2 regions of the Bradyrhizobium sp. UBA2491 genome follow, and region 1 is predicted to be linked to the other one. Evidence: riboswitches for the same ligand, from Rfam matches in the RefSeq annotation. Region 1 holds a riboswitch; the other holds the start of a gene.
The links. A riboswitch is a leader RNA that binds a small molecule or an ion and turns the genes downstream of it on or off. The one in region 1 is predicted to bind glycine.
Positions count from the first base shown of each region.

Region 2: linked by a shared signal. The riboswitch ahead of gcvT (glycine cleavage system aminomethyltransferase GcvT) and the one ahead of B2W55_RS16885 (D-amino acid dehydrogenase) in region 1 are both predicted to bind glycine.

Region 1 is NZ_DDOP01000050.1:72,157-82,499, forward strand. Features, by position in the region: gene B2W55_RS16860 (ABC transporter ATP-binding protein) at 1-1,647, opposite strand, end outside; gene B2W55_RS16865 (ABC transporter permease) at 1,644-2,531, opposite strand; gene B2W55_RS16870 (ABC transporter permease) at 2,535-3,479, opposite strand; gene B2W55_RS16875 (ArgE/DapE family deacylase) at 3,740-5,038, opposite strand; gene B2W55_RS16880 (hypothetical protein) at 5,035-5,232, opposite strand; gene B2W55_RS16885 (D-amino acid dehydrogenase) at 5,355-6,665, opposite strand; glycine riboswitch at 6,731-6,846, opposite strand; glycine riboswitch at 6,850-6,957, opposite strand; gene B2W55_RS16890 (M20/M25/M40 family metallo-hydrolase) at 7,049-8,179, opposite strand; gene B2W55_RS16895 (ABC transporter substrate-binding protein) at 8,468-10,087, shown strand.
Region 2 is NZ_DDOP01000041.1:34,396-44,738, forward strand. Features, by position in the region: gene gcvP (aminomethyl-transferring glycine dehydrogenase) at 211-3,084, opposite strand; gene gcvH (glycine cleavage system protein GcvH) at 3,261-3,626, opposite strand; gene gcvT (glycine cleavage system aminomethyltransferase GcvT) at 3,643-4,788, opposite strand; glycine riboswitch at 4,928-5,018, opposite strand; gene alaS (alanine--tRNA ligase) at 5,220-7,892, shown strand; gene B2W55_RS12995 (DUF3455 domain-containing protein) at 7,905-8,405, opposite strand; gene B2W55_RS13000 (NADP-dependent isocitrate dehydrogenase) at 8,442-9,656, opposite strand; gene B2W55_RS13005 (alpha/beta hydrolase family protein) at 9,783-10,343, opposite strand, start outside.

The DNA of each region.
Region 1 (10,343 bases):
GCCTTCCGAAACCGGGCGGAAGTTGGCGAAGTCCCAGCCGCGCCCGGGAGCGGCATCGAGCAGCGCGCGGGTATAGGCCTGCTGCGGATTGGTCAACACCTCCGCCGCCGGTCCCTGTTCCACGACGCGGCCACGCTGCATCACGGCGACGTCGTCGCAAATCTGCGCGGCGACGCGCAGGTCATGCGTGATGAACAGCAGCGCGATGCCGAGCCGAGACTGGATCTCGTCGAGCAGGTTCAGAACCTGCGCCTGCACCGAGACGTCGAGCGCGGACACCGCCTCGTCGGCCACCAGCACGTCGGGATCGAGCGCGAGCGCCCGCGCGATCGCGATGCGCTGACGCTGGCCGCCGGAGAACTGGTGGGGATAGCGCGAGATGGCGTCGGGCGGCAAATGGACCAGCTCGAGCAGTTCGCGGGCCCGCGCCAGCGCGTCCTTGCGCGGCATGCCGTAATTGATCGGGCCTTCCGCGATGCTCTCGCCGACGGTGACGCGCGGGTTGAGCGAGCGGTAGGGGTCCTGGAAGATGATCTGGATCTTCTGCCGATGCGGCTGTAGCAGCCGGCGTGACAGGTCGGAAATCTCGCGGCCGGCCAGCCGCACCCCGCCCGACGTCGGATCGATCAGGCGGACGATGCAGCGTGCCACCGTCGACTTGCCGGAGCCGCTTTCGCCGACGATGCCGAGCGTGCGGCCCTTGCGCAAAGTGAGCGTGACGTTGCTGGCGGCGGCGACCTCGCGGGCTTTGCCGTACAGCGACCGCTCCCGGTAGACCTTGCTGAGCTCATTGGCCTCCAGCACCACCGGCTCCGATGTTTCCGGCCGCGGTGCGCGCGGCACGAGGCTCGGCACCGAGGACAGCAGGTTGCGGGTGTAGTCCATCTTCGGGTTGCGCAGCACGTCCTGTAGCGGTCCGGCTTCAACCAGCCGGCCGTGCCGCATCACCGCGACGCGGTCGGCGATCTCGGCCACCACGCCCATGTCGTGGGTGATGAACAGGACAGCGGTGCCATGATCGCGTTGCAGGTCGCGGATCAGGGTGAGGATTTGTTTCTGGGTTGTCACGTCGAGCGCCGTGGTCGGCTCGTCCGCGATCAGCAGCTTCGGTTCCAGCACCAGCGCCATTGCGATCATGATGCGCTGGCGCTGTCCGCCCGACAGGCGGTGCGGGTAGGAGGAGAAGATGCGCTCCACATCCGGCAGCCGGACATGTTCCATCATCGCCAGGATCTTCCGGCGCCGCGCGCGGGCATCGAGATCGGTATGGGCGCGCAGCACCTCGTCGATCTGGCGGCCGACCGGCACCACCGGATTGAGCGCGGTCATCGGCTCCTGGAAGATCATCGCCATTCGGGTGGCGCGGAGTTGGCGCAGCCGGCGGTCGCTGGCCGTGAGCAGTTCCTCACCGACCAGCTTGACGCTGCCGCCCGAGGGCACCAGCGTCCCCTTCTGCAACAGCCCCATCGTGGTGAGCGAGGTCACCGACTTGCCCGAGCCGCTTTCGCCGACTAGGCACAGCGTCTCGCCTTCGCGGACCTGCAACGACAGGTCGTCGATGATGCGATGCGCGTCCGCCTTGCGGCCGAGACCGACGACGAGATTGTTGATGTCGAGGACGACGTTGGAGGAGTTGGTTGCGGTCACTTGCCCTCACGCTGCTTCATGCGGGGATCGAGCGCGTCGCGGGCGGCGTCGCCGATCAGATTGATGCTGAGAATGGCGATCGAGAGCAGAAGTCCCGGCCAGAAGATCAGCGATGGCTTGACCTGAAAGTAGGCGCGGCCCTCGGCCATGATGTTGCCCCAGGTCGGCGTTTCCGGCGAGATGCCGGCGCCGAGGAACGAGAGGATCGCCTCGGTCAGGATCGCGGATGCGCAGACGTAGGTGCCTTGCACGATCAGCGGCGCAATGGTGTTCGGCATCAGATGCCGCCACATGATCTTCGGCAGGCTGGAGCCGAGCGAGATCGCGGCCTCGACATAGGGCTCCTCGCGCGCGGTCAGCACCACCGAGCGCACCAGCCGCGCCACGCGCGGGATCTCGGGGATGGTGATCGCGACCATCACGGTCCAGATGCTGGCGCCGGACAGCGACACCACGGCGATCGCGAGCAGGATGGCGGGGATTGCCATCAGGCCGTCCATCACGCGCATCAGCACCGCATCGACCCAGCGGAAGAAGCCGGCGACGAGGCCGATCAGGAGTCCGATGGCGATCGAGCAGACGGCGGCGCCGAGCCCGATCACCAGCGAGATCCGCGCGCCGTAGATGACGCGCGACAACAGGTCGCGTCCATAGGCGTCGGAGCCGAGCAGATATTGCGCGCTCGACGGCTTTAGCCGCTGCGATGGCGTCAGCAGCAGGGGATCGTGCGGCGCCAGCAGCGGCGCGAAGATCGCCATCAGGATGATGAGGGCAAGGCAGATCGTCGCAACCGCGATGATCGGCGTCGACGTCAGGAAGCCGAACCTGACGCGGAACGGCCGGGTGACGGGGATGGTGGATTCGGGAAGGGTTTCGATCGCCATTGCTCAGTACCGGATACGAGGATCGAGCAGGGTGTAGGCAACGTCGATCAACAAATTGACGCCGACATAGATGCCCGACGTCAACAGGATCATGGCCTGGATCACCGGATAGTCGCGCGCCAGCACCGCATCGACGGTGAGGCGGCCGATGCCGGGCAGGTTGAACACGCTCTCGGTGACGACGACGCCGGAGATCAGCAGTGCGAAGCCGGAGCCGATCACGGTGATGACCGGAACCGCGGCGTTGCGCAGCGCATGGCGCAGCAGCACGCCGGTCTCGCCGATGCCCTTGGCCCGCGCCGTGCGCACGTAATCCTCGCCCAGCACGTCGAGCATCGAGGCGCGCGTCATGCGCGCGATCAGCGCGACATAGATGAAGGAGAGGGTACAGGTCGGCAGGATGATGCGCTCGAAGAACGGACCGAAGCCGGCCGAGATGCTCTTGAAGCCCTGCACCGGCACCCAGCGGAACGGGTAGATCGCAAACACCTGGATCAGCACGTAGCCGATCACGAACACCGGCACCGAGAAGCCGAGCACCGACAGCCCCATCACGCAGCGGTCGATCCAGGTGCCGTGCTTCCACGCCGCGATCACGCCGAGCGGCACCGCCACCAGGATCGAGAGGATGATGGTGGCGAGCGCGACCGAGATCGACGGCTCGAGGCGCGGCCCGATCATCTCGAGGATCGGCTTGTTCGAGATCAGGGAGACGCCAAGGTCGCCATGCAGCAGCTTGGCGACCCAGGTGTAGAACTGGATGTAGATCGGCTCGTTGAGACCAAGCGAGGTGCGGATGCGATCGAGCTGTTCCGGTGTCGCATTGTCGCCGGCGAGGATCGCCGCCGGGTCGCCCGGCGTCAGCCGCAGCAACAGGAACACGAACAGCGCCACCACGCCCATCACGGGAATGGCGGCGAGGATGCGGCGGATGAGATAGCCGATCATCGCTGCTATCTCCTGCCGTCTAATGGTGCGAAGCGAAGGCTGGGCCGCATCATACTCATGGTGTCCCCGTGATGTGTCTCATGCGCTTCTGCGTCTCGTCTCAAGCTAGCGCGAACGTGATGAATTTGCAGGCAAATACTGTGCCAATGGCGACGTTATATCAAGGCGCGGTTCAGGCCGTCGGGGCCTCCCTGGTCTGAAGCTGCTATTTCGAATTGCACTCGTCGTGACGTGCCACCGAGCTGAAACGGCACGTCGATTTACGCTCTCGTCACGCCGCACCAATTGGCCACGAACAGTGCGATGCTCTGCGTTGTCTTGCGAAGACTGTCGAGCTCGACGCGTTCGTTGAACGCGTGCGGGCCAATGCCGTAAGGACCATAACAAAGGGCAGGGATGCCGTAGTCGACGCAATAGTAGCGGGTGTCGTTGACGGCCGTCGACAGGCGCTCTTGCATCGGAGCCTGGAAGACGGAGTGATGGGCCGCAGACAGAGCTGCTTCCGCTTCGCTGCCCGGTTCGCACACCGCTGCGTCCGCCTGAAAACCGCTCCACACCAGCTCCGCCGGATTGCCGGACAGGAACTCGTCGGCCTTGTGCGCCTCAGTCAGGCATTCCTCGATGCCGCGCATCGCCTGCTGCGGCGTTTCGCCCGGCAGCAGACCGAGCCGGCAATCAAGTTCGCACCAGGCTGCGGTCGAACTCGCCCAATCGCCGCCCTTGATGATGCCGACGTTGAACTTGATCGGGTTCTTGACGTTGCGGAACCAGCTGTTGTCGAGCGCCCGGGCATTGAGCGCCTTGGTGTAATCCTGAAATGCGCGCACCAGATGCATCGCCGACAGGATGGCGCTCGTGCCGGACTCGGAATAGGCGACATGCACCGGGGTGCCGCGGACACGCAGCCGAAACCAGACGGCGCCGACCTGGGCGCGTGTGAGCGTATGTCCGGTCGGCTCGGGAATGAGGCAGGCGTCGGCGCGATAGCCGCGCATCAACGTCGACAAGGCGCCGTTGCCGGTGCTCTCTTCCTCGGTCACGGTTTGCAGATGGATGCGCCCGGCCGGGGCATACCCCGCGTCGCGGATCGCATCGAGCGCGAAGATCATGGCCGAGACGCCGGCCTTCATATCTTGCGCGCCACGCCCGAACATCCAGCCGTTCTGCACGGCGCCCGAGAACGGCGGCTGGTCCCAAAGGTCAGCCGGCCCTTCCGGCACCACGTCGATATGACCTTGCAGGATCAGGCTGCGCCCACTGCCTTTGCTGTCGAGCGTAGCAACCACCTGCTGCGATCCGGCAAGATCGATGCCGTCCATTGGTGCAGCCTTCGGATGGCTCATCAGGTTGACGTCCGCAAGGCTGAACGTATCGACGTCGTAGCGACGCTTAGCGAATTGCTCGGCCAGCCAATGTTGCTGCGGCGCTTCTTGTCCACGCAAGCTGCGGAACTGGACCATGCGCGACAGGAACGCGATCTGATCGTCGAAGTTTCGGTCGACGGCCGCGCACAGCTCTGCGGCAATCTGCGCCGGCTTGGTCAGCGTCCCGGTCGTCATGTCGCGCCTTTCGTGAAGCCCGGTGCATGAGCGAGAGCGTTGAGCGTTTCGGAGAAGCGGCGCAGGTGAGCGCGATGCGCGCCGGTGGCGAGTTTGGATATTTCTTCGCGGAAACGACCGCCGTCGACATACGTGCCGTCCACGGTCGCGCGACGCACCGCGTTGCCGCGCGTGCCCGCTAGCTCGATGCGCATTGTCCCCTCCCGCGCTGAAGCCTTTTTCTCATCATAACGCTAGTCCTTGTCAAACGGCGTTTCTCAGCGAATTCCGACTTGGCCACACGCAAATACGCTCATATTCTTCCTCTCCGGCCGGATTATTGGGGGAAAGCTGCGCGTGCGGTCTCGGTCGCATCGCACTGTGAGGGCACCATTGAAGGCGCGTCGAGGTCGCGCCAGTCGTCGATCGCCGCGGCGATCGTCTGTGCCGTCGCGGCCGACAACGTCCAGCCGAGATGGCCATGGCCGGTGTTGTAGAACACGCCCGGAATCCGTCCGGCGCGGACCACCGGCATCATGTTCGGCATCATCGGGCGCAGGCCCGCCCATGGCACGACCTTCGAGGTGTCGATCCCTGGGAAATGATGCCGCACCCAGTCCACCAGCGGCTGGATGCGATCGGCCCTGATGTCGCGGTTGAAGCCGTTGAACTCGGCCGTGCCCGCGACGCGGAAGCGATCGGCACCGAGCCGGCTGGTCACGATCTTGGCGGCCTCGTCGAGCAGGCTCACGGTCGGCGCGGCGTCGCGGCTGCGCGGCGCATCGAGTTGCACGGTGATCGAATAGCCCTTCACCGGATAGACATTGACACGGTCGTTGAGCAGGCCCGCGAAATGGCGGCTCGCCACGCCGGCGCAAATCACGATGCCGTCGGCATGCAAGTCGTGTCGCGTCGCAACGCCGGCGTCCTGCGCGGCGGCTTCGTTCCAGCCGATGCGAAAACCATCATCACCACGCGCGATGGTGTCGACATCAGCTTCGTGGACGAAGCTCGCGCCGCGGCGGGCGCAGGCATCGGCGAGGCCGCGCGTGAACTTGTGGATATCGCCGGTCGCATCCGACGGCGTGAAGAAGCCGCCATAGCAGGCGGTTTGTAGGGCCGGCTCGATGCCGCGGATTTCATCCGCCGTTACCGGCCGGCGATCGAGCCCGCCTTGTTGCAGCAGCGTGTTGACCCGCAGGCCCGCGTCGAAGCCATCCTTGTCGTGATAGACGTGAAGGATGCCGCGGCGCTCGAGGTCAAAGGCGATGTTCTCGCGTTGGGCGATCGAGAACAGATGCTTGCGGGCTTCGATCGCGAGCCGCGTGGTCTCGATGGTGTTGGAGCGATAACGCGCGATGCCACCCACGAACTCGCCGATCCAGGAATATTTGTGCCAGCTCGGCTTCGGATTCATCAGGAGCGGCGCGTCGCTCCTGAGCATCCAGCGCAGTCCCTTGAGAATGGTCGTGGCGCTGTTCCAGACTTCGGCGTTGCTGGCCGAAAGCTGTCCGCCATTGGCGAACGAGGTTTCCATCCCGGCGTAGCGATGCCGGTCGAGGACCGTCACCTCGTAGCCGCGTTCGAGCAGGGCATAGGCCGTCGTCACGCCGGTGATGCCGGCGCCAATGATCGCGATGTGTGGCATGGTGGTCTTCAGGCTCCCGCGGGTTAGAGTCGCCGAACCGCCGGTGAAACCGGCATCGGCGCCCCATCTGTCACGGTACCTGAGAGCTTGATCCGCATCGGGCCTGCGCCCGATCACGAACTATCCCCTTCGGTGGACGTCATGGCCCTTGATGTGCGGCCATGTTCGTCTCTCTCCAGATCGTCCTGACGATACAGTCCTTTTGCCTGAGAGTTTCCGGGGCGGTTGCTCCGTCGGCGCCGAAGCCAACAACATCAGATGTTGTCGCCTCGATCTCTCCCGCATCGTCGTATTGGACGGCCGGACCGTAGGCGAAGCCTCAAAACTGGACAAGGCTAAATTTCGGTCCGGCAGTGCCAACGTGTTGTGCAGTGCAATCGACGTCAGTCCAGCGTTGCGAGCAGTGCCGCCATCAGGCGGCCGCGCTCGGCGAGGCTCTCGACTTCGATATGCTCGTTGAGCGTATGCGCATCAGCGCCGCGAACGCCGAGCCCGTCGAGGGTTGGGATGCCCATCGCGCCGGTGAAGTTGCCGTCCGATCCGCCGCCGGCGCTGCCGTGCGGCAGATCGAAGCCCATCGCCGCCGCGAGGCCTTTTGCCTTTTCATACAGCGCCATGGTGCCGGCGTCCGGCTCCCATACCGGGCGCGTGACGCCGCGCGTCACCTTGAAGGTCACGTCGTTGGCGGTGCCCGACAGGGCCAGCATGCGCTCGACGCCGCGGTCGAGATCGGCCTGGCGCTTGGCCATGCTGAGCGCCTCGCCGGAGCAGGTGGTGGCAACGCAATTGACCCACTGGCCGCCATGCACGACGCCGACCGAGAAGGTGCAGTCGTCGGTGGTCATGCCGTCGATGGCGATGATTTGCCGGGCCATTTCCCGGATCGCGGAACGACCGGAGGACAGCGTCGCACCGGCATGGCTCGGCTTGCCGGTGGCTTCGAGATTGAAGCGCGCGATCGCGTAGCGGCCGGTGACGACGCCGTTGTTCGGCCGGCCGGGCTCGGGCACCAGCACATATTTGTTGCGTGCGGCTTCGGCCTCGATGATGTCGCGGGTCGACGGCGTGCCGACCTCTTCATCTGGCGTGAACAGCACGGTGATCGGCAGCGGCGTCGTAAAGGAGGCGCGGGCGAGTTGCCTGATGGCCTCGATCGACAGATAGTTGCCGCCCTTCATGTCGAAGATGCCGGGCCCGAAGCATTTGTCGCCTTCGCGCCGCCACTTCAGCTTCTCTATGGTGCCGACCGGGTGCACGGTGTCGAGGTGGCCGGCGATCAGGATGCCGGGCTGGCCTTGCTTGGGATGGGGAAAGCGGGCGCGCACGCAGCCCGCGAAGCCCTGGCGTCCCGCGATGCGTTCGATCGTCGCACCCATGATCGCCATCTCGCGCGCGGCGAGATCGAGCATGCGCTCGACCGCGGCAGCGTCCCAGGTCGGGCTCTCGCATTCCACCCAGCCGCGCAGGCCTTGCAACATGGCTTCGGAATCAAAGGGGAGGTTGGCTGGGTTCATGTCGTTTCTCTCTTGTTGTTCTGATCGCGTGACTGCGCTTATTCCGTACCTGCGCGCATGCGTGTCGCACGAAAAGCTCAGGCGACGACTTTGTAAAGTCAAAATGCACCAGGCTTCTCGTTCATTCGTTCGTATACGTTTGATGCTGCCCGAAACCGATTGACGCGCTTTGCGCTTGGTGCAAGTCTCGATTTCACAAGCCATACAGCATGTTAGTTCGCCTAAATAACGAACCGCGTGCATAACGAATAAGCCGGCTTTGACCAGTTACACGTCAGGAGAGATTCCATGTTCCCTATCTCGCGTTGGAAGCGCCGCACGTTCGCGGCGGCGTTGACGGCGGTCGCGCTGTCGTTCGCGCCGCAGCAACTATCGTTTACGCAACAGGCCATGGCCGCGGACAAGACCATCACCGCGGTGATGCATTCGGATCTGCGCGTCATCGATCCGATCCTGACCACGGCCTACATCACGCGAGACCATGGTTACATGGTCTACGACACGCTGGTGGCGACCGACTCCAACTTCAAGATCCAGCCGCAGATGGCGGACTGGAAGGTGTCCGACGACAAGCTCACCTACACGTTCACGCTGCGCGACGGGCTGAAGTGGCACGACGGCACGCCGGTGACTGCCGAGGATTGCGTCGCTTCGCTGAAGCGCTGGGCCAAGGTCGACGGCATGGGCCAGAAGCTGATGGACTTCACGGCGAGCCTCGAGGCCACCGATGCGAAGACGATCACGCTGAAGCTGAAGGAGCCCTACGGCCTGGTGCTGGATTCGATCGGCAAGCCGTCGTCGCGTGTCGCCTTCATGATGCCGAAGCGACTGGCCGAAACGCCGCCGGACAAGCCGATTCCGGAGCAGATCGGCTCGGGCCCGTTCAAATTCGTCCAGGCGGAATTCCAGCCGGGCGTGAAGGCGGTCTACGTCAAGAACAAGGACTACGTGCCGCGCAAGGAGCCGGCGAGCTGGACCGCGGGCGGCAAGGTCGTGAAGGTCGACCGCGTCGAGTGGGTCACCATGGCCGATGCCCAGACCGCGATGAATGCGTTGCAGTCCGGCGACATCGATTTCCTGGAGAACCCGTCGTTCGACATGTTGCCGATCCTCGAAGGCGACAAGGACCTCAAGGTCGAGACGCTGAACAAGTTCGGCTTCCAGACGCTCGGCCGCATGAACTTCCTCTATCCGCCGTTCGACAACATCAAGGTTCGCCAGGCGGCGCTGATGGCGATCAACCAGAAGCAGGTGCTCGACGCGCTGGTCGGCAATCCCAAATATTACAAGACCTGCGTCGCCTTCTTCATCTGCGATACGCCGTTCGCGACCAATGTCGGCGGCGAGACGTTGTTGAAGGGCGGCGACATGGCTGCGGCCAAGAAGGCGCTCGCCGAGTCCGGCTATGACGGCACGCCGGTCGTCATCATGGCGCCCGGCGATGTCACCACGCTCAAGGCGCAGCCCGTCGTCGTCGCGCAGCAGCTGCGTGACGCCGGCTTCAAGGTCGACCTGCAGGCGACCGACTGGCAGACCGTCGTGACCCGCCGCGCCAGCCAGAAGCCTCCGAAGGACGGCGGCTGGAATATGTTCTTCACCAACTGGGTCAGCGCCGACGTCTCCAACCCGATCGCCAATCTCTCGATCGGCGGCCAGGGCAAGAATGGCGGATGGTTCGGCTGGGCCGACGATCCGAAGATCGAACAGCTGAAGGATGCCTTCGTCCGCGCGACGTCGCTCGACGATCAGAAGAAGATCGCGGCGGATATCCAGAAGGAGGCCTACGACCAGGTCATCTACATCCCGCTCGGTCAGTATCAGGGCCCGAGCGCGTGGCGGAAGTCGCTGTCCGGCGTGCTTGACGGCCCGGCGACGCCGATCTTCTGGAATATCGACAAGTCCGAATAGGCTTGCGGCTTCACGAACACGAATGGCCGGGCGTCGCCCCGGCCATTTTTCTTTGGCGACGTCGTTCGCCGGCCGCGCGATGAGGTCAGGTTGAATCGGCGTCGCCGGAGGACACGATGAGGTGATCTAGGCATCGCGATACCGCAAGTACCGCGCTCAGATCGCGGCGGCCTCCTGGCATGCCAACTCAATGAGGCCAGTCTTAAGGTTCTCGTTAGCATTGCGTCGTAACTTCACCGCAACTCAAGTACCTACC
Region 2 (10,343 bases), on a different contig from region 1:
TGCGGGATCGTAGCATGGGGAAAGCCAGCAGGTGCACGCACGCGCGGTCCGGTTGGCTCTACCCGTCCTACCCACCGGATCTAGTGCCGGTGGATGACCAGTCGCCCCAATCCCTACGGTGCATGGGGTTGTTTTCGATGCTTTGAACCGGACCTCGCAGCAACCATGCCCGCTTGATGGTTGCTACGACATTCCACGACGGAGCCCGCGTTACTCCGCGGCCTCCGCGTAATCCTCGATCGGCGGGCAGGAGCACACCAGGTTGCGATCGCCGTAGACATTGTCGACGCGGCCGACCGGGCTCCAGTATTTGTCGGACCGCGAGACGCCTGCCGGGAAGCAGCCCTCGGTGCGGGTGTAGGCCCGGTCCCACACATCGTCGGCGATGTCGTGCACGGTGTGCGGGGCGTGGCGCAGCGGCGACGCCTCGACCTTCCAGCGGCCGCTCTCGATCTCCGCGATCTCCTTGCGGATTGCGATCATCGCATCGCAGAAGCGGTCGATCTCGAATTTCGATTCCGATTCCGTCGGCTCGATCATCAGCGTGCCCGCCACCGGGAAGCTCATGGTCGGCGCATGGAAGCCGTAGTCGATCAGCCGCTTGGCGATGTCGTCGACGGTGACGCCGTTGGTCGTCTTCAGCGGCCGCGGATCGACGATGCATTCATGCGCGACGCGGCCGCGCTCGTTGCGGTACAGCACCGGGAAATGCGGTTGCAGCCTTGCTGCGATGTAGTTCGCATTGAGGATCGCCACTTCGGTGGCGCGCGTCAGCCCTTCGCCGCCCATCATCAGGATGTAGATGTAGGAGATGGTCAGGATCGACGCCGAGCCGAACGGCGCGGCCGAGACCGGGCCGACGGCATGCGCTGTCGCGCCGTCGGTCGCCGGATGGCCCGGCAGGTAGGGCGCAAGATGCGCCTTGACGCCGATCGGGCCCATGCCGGGGCCGCCGCCGCCATGCGGGATGCAGAAGGTCTTGTGCAGGTTGAGATGGCTGACATCGGCGCCGTAGTCGCCGGGACGCGACAGGCCGACCTGCGCATTCATGTTGGCGCCGTCGAGATAGACCTGTCCGCCATGGGCATGCACGATGTCGCAGATCTCGCGGATGTGCTCCTCGAACACGCCGTGGGTCGACGGATAGGTGATCATCACGGCGGCCAGGTTGGCCGAATGCTTCTCCGCCTTGGCGCGGAGATCGCCGACATCGACGTCGCCGCGCGCGTCGCAGGCGACCACCACGACGTCCATGCCGACCATCGCAGCGGAGGCCGGGTTGGTGCCGTGCGCGGAGGAGGGGATCAGGCACACCTTGCGATGCGGCTCGCCGCGCGCGAGATGGTAGCCACGAATGGCCAAAAGCCCGGCATATTCGCCCTGCGCGCCGGAGTTCGGTTGCAGCGACACCGCGTCATAGCCGGTGATGTCGCACAGCCACTGCTCCAGCCGCTTGAACAGCGAATGATAGCCCTTGGCCTGATCCGCGGGCGCGAACGGGTGCAGATTGCCGAACGCGGGCCAGGTCAGCGGGATCATCTCGGTGGTGGCGTTGAGCTTCATGGTGCAGGAGCCGAGCGGGATCATGGCGCGGTCGAGCGCGAGGTCGCGATCGCTGAGCTTGCGCATGTAGCGCAGCAGCTCGGTCTCCGAACGATGGCTGTTGAACACCGGATGGGTGAGGAAGGCGCTGCTGCGCCGCAGCTCCTTGGGCAGTGCCTCGCGGGCGGCGGCCTCGATCTCGGCAAAGCTGAGTTTGCCGCCGAACGCCCGCCACACCGCCTCGACGGTTTCTGCCGTGGTGGTCTCGTCGAGCGCGATGCCGAGCGTGGTCGCACCGATCCGCAGATTGATCCGCTCCGCCTGGGCGCGCGTGACGATCTCGATCTGCTTCGCGCTGGCCTCGACGGTCACGGTGTCGAAGAACGCTTCGCTGGTCGGCGCAAAGCCGAGCTTGCGCAGCCCCGCGGCGAGCACGGTGGCGCGACGATGCACGCTGCGTGCGATATGCGTCAGGCCCTCGGGCCCGTGATAGACCGCATACATCGAGGCGATCACCGCGAGCAGCACCTGCGCGGTGCAGATGTTGGAGGTCGCCTTCTCGCGGCGGATGTGCTGCTCGCGGGTCTGCAATGCCAGCCGATAGGCCGGCGCGCCGCGCGAATCCACCGACAGGCCAACGATGCGGCCGGGCAGCGAGCGCTTCAGCGCGTCACGCACCGCCATGTAGGCGGCGTGCGGTCCGCCGTAGCCCATCGGGACGCCGAACCGTTGCGCCGATCCGATCGCGATGTCGGCGCCGAGCTCGCCGGGCGAAGCGAGCAGGGTGAGCGACAGCAGGTCCGCGGCCACGATCGCAAGCGCGCCCTTGGCGCGCAGCGATGCGATCGCCGGGCGGAGGTCGCGCACCGCGCCCGATGTGCCCGGATATTGCAGCAGCGCGCCGAGCACGTCGGCCTTGTCGAGCTCGGTCAGGGGATCGCCGACCACCAGCGCCCAGCCCAGCGGGGCGGCGCGCGTGCGCATCACGGCGAGCGTCTGCGGATGCACCTCCTTGTCGACGAAGAATACCTTCGCCTTGACCTGCGAGTGGCGCTCGGCGAGCGCCATCGCTTCCGCTGCCGCCGTCGCTTCATCGAGCAGCGAGGCGTTGGCGACGTCGAGCCCGGTGAGGTCGCAGATCATGGTCTGGAAGTTGAACAGGGCTTCGAGCCGGCCCTGGCTGATCTCCGGCTGATACGGCGTGTACGCCGTGTACCAGGCCGGGTTCTCCAGGATGTTGCGCTGGATCACCGGAGGCAGGATGGTGCCGGAATAGCCCTGGCCGATCAGCGACGTGAAGGTCTGGTTCTGCGCGGCGAGCTCGCTCATATGCGCGAGCGCCTCGGTCTCGCTCAACGCGCGGCCGAGATCGAGCGGCGCCTTCTGCCGGATCGAGGCTGGCAGCGTCTCGTTCATCAGCGCCTGCAAGCTCGCGGCGCCGACCGTCTCCAGCATCGCGTTGATGTCGCGCGGCGATGGTCCGATGTGTCGGCGGACGAAATCGGTGGCGGCTTCGTTGATCGGCTTGAAAGGCGCGTTCATGGCGTGGTCCTCATTGTCAGCCGTCATACTCCGCGAATGCGGGGTATCCAGTACGCCGGGACGTCAGCGATTAAGCTGAAGGGGCGCGGCGTACTGGATCGCCCGGTCCAAGTGCGCAATTACGCACAAGGCCGGACGATGACAGTGAGTGTGTGGTCGCAATCTGTTTCATTCTCTCAGGCGGTGTGGGCGGCGTAGGCGGCCTCGTCCATCAGGCCACCGAGTTCGCTCTTGTCAGCGATCTTCAGCTTGAAGAACCAGGCCTTACCGCCGGCATCCGAATTGACCAGGGCAGGCTCGGCGGCCAGCGCCTCGTTGACCTCGATCACCTCGCCGGTGATCGGCGCGTAGACGTCGGAGGCGGCCTTGACGGATTCGACGACGGCGGCGGCCTCGGCCTTCTTCAGGCTGCGGCCGACCTTGGGCAGTTCGACGAACACGACGTCGCCGAGCTGCGACTGCGCGTAGTCGGTGATCCCGATCGTGGCGACGTCGCCCTCGATGCGGAGCCATTCGTGGTCGGACGTGTACAGCGTCGTCATGGAGATCCTCTGGCGTTTAGCGTTTGTAGGTGTTGGGGACGAAGGGCGTGGCGGCGACCTTGAGCGGCAGCCGCTGGCCGCGCACTTCGGCGAAAACAATGGTGTCCAGCGCGGACAGGGCGGTGGGCAGATAGCCCATCGCAACCGGCGCATTGAGGCTCGGGCCGAAGCCACCCGAGGTCACCTTGCCGATTGGCTCGGTCGAGGTCGGGTCGGCGAACAGCAAGGCGCCTTCGCGCACTGGCGCGCGGCCCTCCGGCCTGAGGCCGACGCGGCGGCGCGATGCGCCTTGTGCGAATTGGCTTAGGATCTTGTCGGCGCCGGGGAAGCCACCGGCGCGGGCGCTGCCGCCGCGGCGGACTTTCTGCACCGACCATTCCAGCGCGCCTTCGACCGGCGTGGTCGTGGTGTCGATGTCGTGGCCGTAGAGGCAGAGCCCGGCCTCGAGCCGCAGGCTGTCGCGGGCGCCAAGCCCGATCGGCAGCACGTCGGGATTGTCGAGCAGCGCGGTAACCAGGGCTTCGGCTTTGTCGGCGGGCACGGAGATTTCAAAGCCGTCCTCGCCGGTATAGCCGGAGCGGGAGACGAAACAATCGATGTCGGCGACGCGGCGGGGGCCGGCGTCCATGAATTTCATCGAACTGACATCTGCACAAAGTTTCGCCAGTGCCGATTCGGCCTTCGGACCTTGCAGCGCGATCAGCGCGCGGTCAGCCAGCGACACGATCTCGCAGACATCGGAGAGATGCGCGCGCAGATGCGCCTCGTCCTCTGCCTTGCAGGCGGCATTGACCACCAGGAACAAATGATCGCCGAAATTCGCGACCATCAGGTCGTCGAGCAGGCCGCCGTCGTGATTGGTGAATTGCGCGTAGCGCTGCCGTCCCGGCGCGATGCCGACAATGTCCTGCGGCACCAGTTTTTCCAGCGCCAGCGCGGCGTCGCCGACCTTGCCGGATCTGGCCTTCAGCACGAGCTGTCCCATGTGGGAGACGTCGAACAGGCCGGCATCCTTGCGGGTGTGCAGATGCTCCTTCAGCACGCCGGCCGTGTATTGCACCGGCATGTCGTAGCCGGCGAACGGCACCATCTTGGCGCCGCGTGCCAGATGCAGCGCGTGCAGCGGGGTCTGTTTCAGCGGGGAAGTTTCGCGCACAAGCATCACAGGGCCCTCGCGGTTCCCGCGGGGACCCATTTCCCCTTGAGAAACCAGCAGAAAGCCCCATCTGTCGCTGTGCCTGAGAGTATTATCCCGTCGGCGGACGCATCGGGGAGAACCCCAGCGCCTCTTTCCAGATGTCAGACGTCACGCGGTCCTTTTGCCTGAGAGTTTCCGGGGCGGTTGCTCCTTCGGCGCCGGCGGTAAGGCCGGTCTCTCCCGACGTGACGGGTTAGAGGTAGGTAGAAAACACGGCGCCACCAAGACTGTCAACGCAGCTGCAACAACTATCCAATGGGCTTTGTGCTGTCGCGGCAAGCCCATGATCCGCCTGCACAGTTTCTGGACACCGCAGCTGGCAATGTCTAAAAGCGTTCGGCCGGAAAATGACGCCTCTTTGCGGCTGGCCGGCCCCTTTTTCCGATTGGATGAACATGAGCAGCGTCAACGACATCAGGTCGACATTTCTGAACTTCTTCAAGGAGAACGGCCACGAGATCGTGGCGTCGTCGCCGCTGGTTCCGCGCAACGACCCGACCCTGATGTTCACCAATGCCGGCATGGTGCAGTTCAAGAACGTCTTCACCGGCGTCGAGAAGCGCGGCTATCAGCGCGCCACGACGTCGCAGAAATGCGTACGTGCCGGCGGCAAGCACAACGATCTCGACAATGTCGGCTACACCGCGCGCCATCTCACCTTCTTCGAGATGCTCGGCAACTTCTCGTTCGGCGATTACTTCAAGGAGCGCGCGATCGAACTCGCCTGGAACCTGATCACCAAGGATTTCGGGCTCAAGAAAGACAAGCTGCTCGTCACCGTCTACCACACCGACGACGAGGCGGCCGGCTACTGGAAGAAGATCGCGGGCTTCTCGGACGACCGCATCATCCGCATCGCGACCTCGGACAATTTCTGGGCGATGGGCGACACCGGCCCGTGCGGTCCGTGCTCCGAGATTTTCATCGACCGCGGTGAGCACATCTGGGGCGGACCTCCGGGCAGCCCGGAGGAGGACGGCGATCGCTTCCTCGAATTCTGGAACCTGGTGTTCATGCAGTACGAGCAGGTGACGAAGGAGGAGCGCGTGGCGCTGCCGCGTCCCTCGATCGACACCGGCATGGGGCTGGAGCGCATGGCCTGCATCCTGCAGGGCGTCGAGAGTGTGTTCGAGACCGATCTGTTCCGCCATTTGATCGACGCGACCGCGTCGGCCCTCGGCCATGGGCCGAACGAGCAGAACGTGGCGTCGTACCGGGTGATCGCCGACCATCTGCGCTCGTCGGCGTTCCTGATCGCCGACGGCGTGCTGCCGTCGAACGAGGGCCGCGGCTACGTGCTGCGCCGGATCATGCGCCGCGCGATGCGCCATGCGCAGTTGCTCGGCGCAAGCGAGCCGCTGATGCATCGCCTGGTCTGGGCGCTGGTCCGCGAGATGGGCCAGGCCTATCCCGACCTGGTGCGCGCGGAGAAGCTGATCGAGGAAACGCTGCAACTGGAGGAGACGCGCTTCCGCAAGACGCTGGTGCGCGGTCTTTCGATTCTGGATGAGAAGAGCGCCGGCCTCAAGAAGGGCGATATGTTCGACGGCGACACCGCGTTCACGCTGTACGACACCTACGGCTTCCCGCTCGACCTGACGCAGGACGCGCTGAAGTCGCGCGGCATCAGCGTCGACCAGGCATCATTCACCGACGCGATGAACCGCCAGCGCGAGAAGGCGCGCGCCTCCTGGGCAGGCTCCGGTGAGGCGGCGACCGAGGCGATCTGGTTCCCGTTGCGCGAGAAGCTCGGCGCGACCGAATTCCTCGGCTACGAGACCGAGAGCGCGGAAGGCGTGGTGACGGCGCTGGTCAAGGACGGCGCCGAGGTCGATGGCCTCAAGGCCGGCGAGAGCGGCGCGATCGTGCTGAACCAGACCCCGTTCTACGCCGAGTCGGGTGGCCAGGTCGGCGATATCGGCGTGCTGACGGGCGAGGGTGTCAAATTCCGCGTCACCGACATGCAGAAGAAGGCCGGCGATCTGTTCGTGCATGTCGGTACCGTGGAGCAGGGCACGCTGAACGTCGGCACCGCTCTGCAACTCGAGGTCGATCACGCCAGGCGTTCGTCGATCCGCGCCAATCACTCGGCGACCCATCTGCTGCACGAGGCGCTGCGCCAGGTGCTCGGCGATCACATCGCACAGCGCGGCTCGCTGGTCGCGCCCGATCGCCTGCGGTTCGATTTCGTGCATCCGAAGCCGATCACGGCGGAAGAGCTCGCCCGGGTCGAGGACATCGCCAACGACGTCGTGCTGGAGAATGACGAGGTCACCACCCGCATCATGGGTGTCGACGACGCCCGCGAGGCCGGGGCGCGCGCGCTGTTCGGCGAAAAATATGGCGACGAGGTCCGCGTCGTCTCGATGGGCAAGAGCGCCCGCGAGCACGGCCAGAATGCACTTGGCTGGTCGGTCGAACTGTGCGGCGGCACCCATGTCCGCCGCACCGGCGACATCGGCCTGATCTCGGTGACCAGCGAGAGCGCGGTGGCGTCCGGCGTCCGCCGCATCGAGGCACTGACCGGGCGCCACGCGCGCAAGCACGCCAACGATACGATGGTGCTGGCCAAGACCGCGGCGCAGGAGCTGCGCACCACGGTGGAGGACGTGCCGGCGCGCATCGCCGCGCTGATGGAGGAACGCAAGAAGCTCGAGCGCGACCTCTCGGATGCCCGCAAGAAGCTCGCGATGGGCGGCGGCGGTGCATCGAACGGCGCCGCCTCCGGCGTTCGCGAGGTCGGCAATGTCAAGCTGCTCGCGCGCGCGGTCGAGGGCGTCGAGACCAAGGATCTGAAGAGCCTGGTCGATGACGGCAAGAAGCAGATCGGCTCCGGCGTGGTCGCGATCGTCGGCGTCACCGAGGACGGCAAGGCCGGCATCGTGGTGGGCGTCACAGCGGACCTGACCTCGCGCTTCAATGCGGTCGAACTGGTGCGCAAGGGCTCCGAGGTGCTCGGCGGCAAGGGCGGCGGCGGCCGGCCCGACATGGCGCAGGCCGGCGGCCCCGACGGCGCCAAGGCCGATGCCGCGCTGTCGGCGATCGAGCAAGCGATGGCTGGCGCCTGATCGGCGCTGACCTCAGTCCTTGCGAAGGAAGACGTAATCGGCCGAGTAGGGCGCGCTCCTCAGCGCGCCCGCTTTGTCGCAGGCGCCGCTGAGCTCGCCGCCCGCGGTGTTGATCCGCTGCACGGTCGAGATGCCGGTGAGCACGCCTTCGCCGCGACGGGAGATCACCGCAAGCTTCAGCCAGGGAATGTCGGAGGGCGCCACACCCGGCGCTGTACCGGTGGTGCGTCCGGTGATGGCGCTGCCGTCGACATGCTCCCAGTTCGGTCCGGCATAGTGCCGTCCGATGGTTCGGCCGTCGGCGATCAGGGTCGCGATCGGTTCGCGAAACGACCAGGCGAGCTTGCCGTCGGTGACCGGCTTGCACTCATAGACTTGCAGGCCTTCGGCGTGGACTGACAGCACTGCGGTCTCGCCCGGCGCCGCCACGGCGTCGGGCAGGGTATCGGCGGCCCAGGCCGCCGATCCCGTTGCGAGCAACGAGGCGATCGTCACGGCTTTGAGTAGGGCCATGGTCACGCTCGTCGAGATCGTCCGGAAACGGCGGGCTTAGCCGGCCATCGCCTTCACGAGGTTGTCGGATACCTTGTCGAGGAATCCGGTGGTCGAGAGCCAGCGCTGGTCGGCGCCGACCAGGAGCGCGAGGTCCTTGGTCATGTAGCCCTCTTCGACGGTCGAGACGCAGACCTTCTCCAGCGTGGTCGCGAATTTGGCGAGTTCCGGATTGTTGTCGAGCTTGGCGCGGTGGGCGAGACCACGGGTCCAGGCGAAGATCGACGCGATCGAATTGGTCGAGGTCTCCTTGCCCTTCTGGTGCTCGCGGTAGTGTCGGGTCACCGTGCCGTGCGCGGCTTCGGCTTCCACCGTCTTGCCGTCCGGGGTGAGCAGCACCGAGGTCATCAGGCCGAGCGAGCCGTAGCCCTGGGCCACAGTGTCGGACTGCACGTCGCCGTCGTAGTTCTTGCAGGCCCAGACATAGCCGCCGGACCATTTCAACGCCGAGGCGACCATGTCGTCGATCAGGCGGTGCTCGTAGGTCAGGCCCTTGGCCTCGAATTCCTTCTTGAATTCGCGGTCGTAGACGTCCTGGAAGATGTCCTTGAAGCGGCCGTCATAGACCTTGAGGATGGTGTTCTTGGTCGAGAGATAGACCGGGTAGTTGCGCAGCAGGCCGTAGTTCAGCGATGCGCGGGCGAAATCGATGATGGAGTCGTCGAGATTGTACATCTCCATCGCGACGCCGGCGCCGGGCGCCTTGAACACTTCGCGCTCGATCACGGTGCCGTCCTCGCCGACGAACTTCAGCGACAGCGTGCCCTTGCCCGGGAACTTGATGTCGGTGGCGCGGTACTGGTCGCCATAGGCGTGGCGGCCGATGATGATCGGCTTGGTCCAGCCGGGAACCAGGCGCGGCACGTTCTTGCAGATGATCGGCTCGCGGAAGATCACGCCGCCGAGGATGTTGCGGATGGTGCCGTTCGGCGACTTCCACATCTGCTTCAGGCCGAACTCCTTCACCCGGGCCTCGTCGGGGGTGATGGTGGCGCATTTGACGCCGACGCCGACCTTCTTGATGGCTTCGGCGGCGTCGATGGTGACCTGGTCGTTGGTCTCATCGCGGTATTCCATGCCCAGATCGAAGTAGAGCAGTTCGACATCCAGGAACGGGTTGATCAGCTTGTCCTTGATGTACTGCCAGATGATCCGGGTCATCTCGTCGCCATCGAGCTCGACGACGGGATTGGATACCTTGATTTTTGCCATGACGGAGAGGCCCTCTTGGGAACAGCGCGCTTTTGACGGCGGGATGGTGGAATACGCCTGCGCTATAGCACCGCCCGGGGGCGGGCGGAAGCGGAGGGGGTATGCACTTTAAGCCCATCTTTTCAGCTAAAACGGGACCTGCGTGGCGGTCCCAGCGACGACGTACCAGGTCACGAACAGGCCGGCGATCAGGGCCCCCGGCAGGCTCGATCCCGTGCGCCGCCAGGTGAAGGTCGCGATCACGGCGACGATCGCCAGCAGCGGCACGAACTGGATCGCCACGATGGTCGAGAGCGGCACGAATCCGGGGTCCGGCACCGGGTTGAACAGCTTTCCTGTCAGCCAAAGCGTGCCGTATTGCAGCACCAGCAGCACGATGAACCCGAGCGTCAGCGCCAGGATGTTGGTCAGATAGAGCCCCGCGCGCGGCGCGCCCATGGTCGAGAAATTCCGGTGCAGCACGTGCAGCGCCACGACGAAAAACGCCGTGAACGGAATCAGATAGATCAGGAAGATGAGGAATTGCTTCGCGCTCATCAATTTGAGTGCGACGATCCAGAACCTGAAGTCGATCTTGAAGGCGAGGTCGGCCAGCCAGAGCGCGGCGTAACCCACCGCGACCGAGGCTACCGCGATCACGACGGATTGACCGACCAGGCCGGCCCGGCTGGCGCGCTTCGGCGCGAA